Regions from separate parts of the Variovorax sp. Soil_C_33 genome, predicted to be linked through region 2. Evidence: predicted binding sites of a transcription regulator. Region 2 holds the regulator's gene; the other holds the start of a gene.
The links. The regulator FNR, encoded in region 2, switches genes on or off when oxygen is low (the NO sensors DNR and NnrR bind a similar motif). The targets are predictions, from matches to a motif close to TTGATNNNNATCAA.
Positions count from the first base shown of each region.

Region 1: the regulator FNR is predicted to act here: its motif matches at 1,247-1,260, upstream of oxc (oxalyl-CoA decarboxylase).

Region 1 is NZ_JBDGJK010000002.1:196,152-198,606, forward strand. Features, by position in the region: gene AC3A6B_RS03850 (cytidylate kinase family protein) at 1-575, shown strand, start outside; gene AC3A6B_RS03855 (Crp/Fnr family transcriptional regulator) at 572-1,180, opposite strand; gene oxc (oxalyl-CoA decarboxylase) at 1,334-2,455, shown strand, end outside.
Region 2 is NZ_JBDGJK010000015.1:34,574-37,028, forward strand. Features, by position in the region: gene AC3A6B_RS21690 (sulfite exporter TauE/SafE family protein) at 1-416, opposite strand, end outside; gene AC3A6B_RS21695 (hypothetical protein) at 419-565, opposite strand; gene fnr (fumarate/nitrate reduction transcriptional regulator Fnr) at 688-1,404, shown strand; gene AC3A6B_RS21705 (hypothetical protein) at 1,385-1,630, opposite strand; gene AC3A6B_RS21710 (FixH family protein) at 1,636-1,911, opposite strand; gene ccoG (cytochrome c oxidase accessory protein CcoG) at 1,932-2,455, opposite strand, start outside.

The DNA.
Region 1 (2,455 bases), on a different contig from region 2:
TGCTGCGCGGCTGGGGCGCCACCTGTCTGCTGCGTCCGGTGCCGCACGTGGTGTGCGTGCGCGTCACGCGCTCGTTCAAGAAGCGGGTCGAGTGGCTGATGGGCCACCTGGGCACCGACGATGTCGAATTCGCCGAGGCCGAGCTGCGCCGCAGCGATCAGGCGCATGCCTCGCGCATGAACGACCAGTTCGGCGTCACCTGGGGCGACCCGGTGCTCTACGACCTGGTGCTCAACACCGATCGCTTGTCGGTGGAGAGCTGCGTGGAGCAGATCCGCCTGCTGGCGAGCCGCCCGGAATTTGCCGAGACGCCCGAGTCGCGCGCCATGCTCGCCAACATGGCGCTGGAAGCGCGCGTGCGGGCCGCGTTGAAGGAGCATGCGGCGACGCGTGACATCAACATCACGATCAACGCCAGGCAAGGCCAGGTCGCGCTGCGCGGGATCGTGCTCGACAACGAGGAACGGGCGCAGACCGAAAGCGTCGCTGCCGCGGTGGCCGGCGTGCACAGCGTGGACAACCAGCTGAGGCTGATGACCAGCTCGCGGCTGTTCGCCTCGTCCAAGCAGACCTAGATCTTTCCGCGCTTCTTCAGCCGGCTCAGGGTTTCCGCGGAGAGATTGAGATAGGAGGCCAGTTCCTTGCTCGGAATGCGATCCACCAGTTCCGGATGCTTGCGCATGAAGCGGTGCACGCGGCCGGGCGCGTCGAGCAGGTGCAGCGTGATCGTGTGCGCCATGATCTCGCTCATCCCGCGCATGACGCTGAACTCGAACAGCTCCTTGGCGTCGGCATGACCTTTCAGGAACGCGATCCATTCCTTCAGCGGCAAGCTGGCCACGCGCGCCTTGGTCACGCACACGATGCCGTAGGGCGTGGGCGTGCCCAGCCGCAGCGCGGCGTAGCTGGTCTCCATGTCGTTCTCGTCGGCGAAGCGCAGGATCATTTCCTTGCCCTCCGGATTGCTCACCACCCGCTTGAGGATGCCGTCGAGGATGAAGTACTGCTCCATCTCGCGCACGCCCTGGTGCAGCAGGAAGTCGCCCTTGTTGCCGTCGACGATGGCGAGATGGGTTTCCAGTTCGGCGCGGTCGCTCTCGCTCAGGTCCTTGAGAAGGATGTTTTGCCGGAGCTGCGCTCGGATGATGTTTTTCTCCGGGTGGTTTTCCAACAACGTCATGGTTCCCGTCTTGCTCGATTTCGCAACAACCGCCGGTTCACGGCACGGCGCCCGTTTTCCGGAAAGTTGACCGAGGTCAACAGCTGAAAGCCTGGGCCCGAATCATAGTCGTGGCTCGGCCCCCGGCCATTTACCCAAAGCAAAAGGAGAGACATGTCTTCAGTTAGCACAGCCCAGCAGGGAGCCACCACAGCCGACGACCTGGTCGCGCGTGCCCTCAAGAACATGACCGATGACGCGCCGGCCCGCGAAACGACCGATGGCTTCCACCTGGTGATCGACGCCCTGAAGCTGAACGACATCGACACCATCTTCGGCCTGCCCGGCATCCCGATCACCGACCTCACGCGCATGGCGCAGGCCGAAGGCATGCGCGTCATCTCGTTCCGCCACGAGCAGCACGCCGGCAACGCGGCCGCGGCCGCCGGTTTCCTCACGCAAAAGCCCGGCATCTGCCTGACGGTGTCGGCGCCGGGCTTCCTCAACGGCCTGACCGCGCTGGCCAACGCCACCACCAACTGCTTCCCGATGATCCTGATCAGCGGCTCGAGCGAGCGCGAGATCGTCGACCTGCAGCAGGGCGACTACGAGGAGATGGACCAGCTCGCGATCGCCAAGCCGCTGTGCAAGGCGGCCTTCCGCGTGCTCCATGCCGAGGACATCGGCGTGGGCATCGCGCGGGCGATCCGCTCGGCCCTGTCGGGCCGTCCGGGCGGTGTGTACCTCGACCTGCCGGCCAAGCTGTTCGCGCAGACCATGGACGCGGCCGCGGGCAAGAGATCGCTGATCAAGGTGATCGACCCGGCGCCGCGCCAGATCCCGGCACCCGACGCGGTCAAGCGCGCGCTCGACCTGCTCAAGAGCGCCAAGAAGCCGCTGATCCTGCTGGGCAAGGGCGCGGCCTATGCGCAGGCCGACGCCGACATCCGCGCGCTGGTCGAGAAGACCGGCATCCCCTATCTGCCGATGTCGATGGCCAAGGGCCTGCTGCCCGACACCCATGCGCAGTCGGCCGCGGCCGCGCGTTCGTATGTGCTGCAGGAAGCCGACGTCGTGATGCTGGTCGGCGCCCGCCTCAACTGGCTGCTGTCGCACGGCAAGGGCAAGACCTGGGCCCAGGAGAAGGGCGCCAAGCAGTTCATCCAGATCGACATCGCGCCGACCGAGATCGACAGCAACGTCGCGATCGCCGCGCCGGTGATCGGCGACATCGGCTCCTGCGTGGCGGCGCTCCTGGCCGGCGTCGACGGCAAGTGGGCCAAGCCGCCGGCCGAC
Region 2 (2,455 bases):
AATCCACCGAGCGAACCGGTGAGTGGGCGAAGGCGCATCGAGAGCGTACGCCCGATGCCTTGCGCCCAGAGCGGTTGGCGCCCCAGGGCGGCAAGCCCCAGGCCCCAGGCGAGGACGAACACGTGAAGCAATACCCACAGAGGCCGCAACGCCGCAACCTGTTCGCTCGCGAAGGCCAGGCTCTGCACCGCCGCCGCGGCCAGCGCACCGGCGGCCGCATAGCCGGCCATCCGGCCCGCGTGGAAGACCACGGATACGGAAGGATCTCGCGCATCGGTCGCCAGCATCGCGGCGCCGCTCGCGGGCGCGCGAACGATGCGGATCACCCCGGAGCAGGCGGCACCGCACATCGCGACGCAGTGGGGTCCGCCGATCAATCCCATCAGGAGCGCAGTGCTGGCAAGTGCGGTCTGCATGGTCAGACGAAGTGGTCCATGCCGATGTAGACACAACCAGCCGCCGTGAGAGCGGCGATCGAGCGCGACAGCATCTCGACCTTGGCTTTGGCGTCGGCAGACGGCAGAACGAGCGATGAGTCGGCGGGGGCGACGGCAGGAGAGTTCATTTGCGGCGGTCAGTCTGCGGGCGGTGACCCACTATGCGGCCAGGTCGACCCGCCATCCTTGATGTGCGTCAAGCCCGCACGGTGCACCGCACCACAGAATGGCCACAAACCCCGACACCATCATGAAAGCCGAACACATCAAGGTCGCCTGCTCCAGCTGCACCCTGCGCGAACTGTGCATGCCTGCGGGCCTGGAGCCGGGCGAGCTGAAACGCATCGACGAGATCGTGGCCACGAGGCGCAAGGTCAGGCGCCGCGAGACGCTCTTTCGCAACGGCGAGCCCTTCACCTCCCTCTACGCGATCCGCACGGGCGTCTTCAAGACCCGCGTGGCGACCGAGGACGGGCGCGACCAGGTCACCGGTTTCCAGATGGCCGGCGAAATCATCGGCCTGGACGGCATCGTCAACAACCAGCACACCTGCGACGCGGTGGCGCTCGAGGATGCCGAGGTCTGCGTGATGCCCTTTCACCGTATCGAGGAACTCTCGCGCGAGGTCGCTGCGCTGCAGCGCCACGTGCATCAGATCATGAGTCGCGAGATCGTGCGCGAGCACGGCGTGATGCTGCTGCTGGGGAGCATGCGGGCCGAGGAGCGCCTCGCGGCCTTTCTGCTCAACCTCGTGCAGCGCCTGCATGCGCGCGGCTTCTCGCGCTCCGAGTTCGTGCTGCGCATGACGCGCGAGGAGATCGGAAGCTACCTCGGGCTCACCCTCGAAACGGTGAGCCGGACGCTCTCCAAGTTCATGGAGGATGGCATCGTCGAGGTGGAGAAGCGCAACCTTCGCATCGTCGACGCCGAGGCGCTGCGGCGCATCGTCAATCCTCCGGGTTGTTGATCTCGGAGGCTGGCCTGGTCAGAAGCAGCGTCAACGCGCTCGACCCTGTTGCCAGCACCCAGAAGGCGAAGAAGCCGGCCGCGTAGACCGCATGGCGCGACAGGCCGACGGCCTCGCCGCGCCAGTGAAGGTCGCCCGGATCGACCAGCGCGAACACCAGCAGTTCGGCCACGCTCGCCAGCAAGAAGGCGGGCCAGAGAATCGACATCCAGTCGCGCGTCTTCATGGCCGTCAGCGCTTGGGTGCGGGCAGGTCGGCGTCAGGCGTCGCCGCGTGGTTGCGCCCCGCCAGAGCGGGCATAAGCTTCTTCTCGACCGGTGGCTTGTTGATCTCGATGCCTTTTCGGTAGTAGTCCGGCGCCACCACCGGATCGGGCGTGCGCAGGGCGAGCCAGAGCGTCACGAAGCTGGCGACGACGACCAGGGCGGGCCCGGCCATCACCATCCACAGCAGCGGGAACTGCCACCAGGGGTCGCTCTTCGGGGAAGTCATCACGTGATCGTTCATCTCGTTTCCTTTCAGCGAACTCAACGAGGCACCAGGAAGGTCGCCTTCTCCGACACCTGCGCGCTGCCGTCGGCCGAGCGCACGTCGAAGTGCACGACGTGGGAACCCGCGGTGGCACTGCCATAGGGAAGCTGCAGGCGCACCGCGACCCAACGCGATTGCGCCGAACCGACCTCGACCGGTTCAGGCGGCGACACGCTCAAGCCCTGCAGTCCCGTAGCTTCGATGCGGTAGCGCTGCACCTGCTCGGTCGCGTTCATGATCTGCAGCCGATAGACGTTCTCGAGTTGGCCGCCCTCGACGATGCGCGCGAGCGAGGCCCGGTCGCGCACCACGTCGACCTTCAGCGGCATGCGCACGACCAGGCTCGCCAGCACGCCCATCGTCAGCGCAGCGAGCAAGCCCGTGTAGATCAGCACCCGTGGGCGCAGCACGCGGCGCAGCACCTGCCTGGGCGTCCAATGGCCGGCCATGCCGTTCTGTGTCGCGTAGCGGATCAGACCTCGCGGCGAGGCCATCTTGTCCATTACCGTGTTGCAGGCGT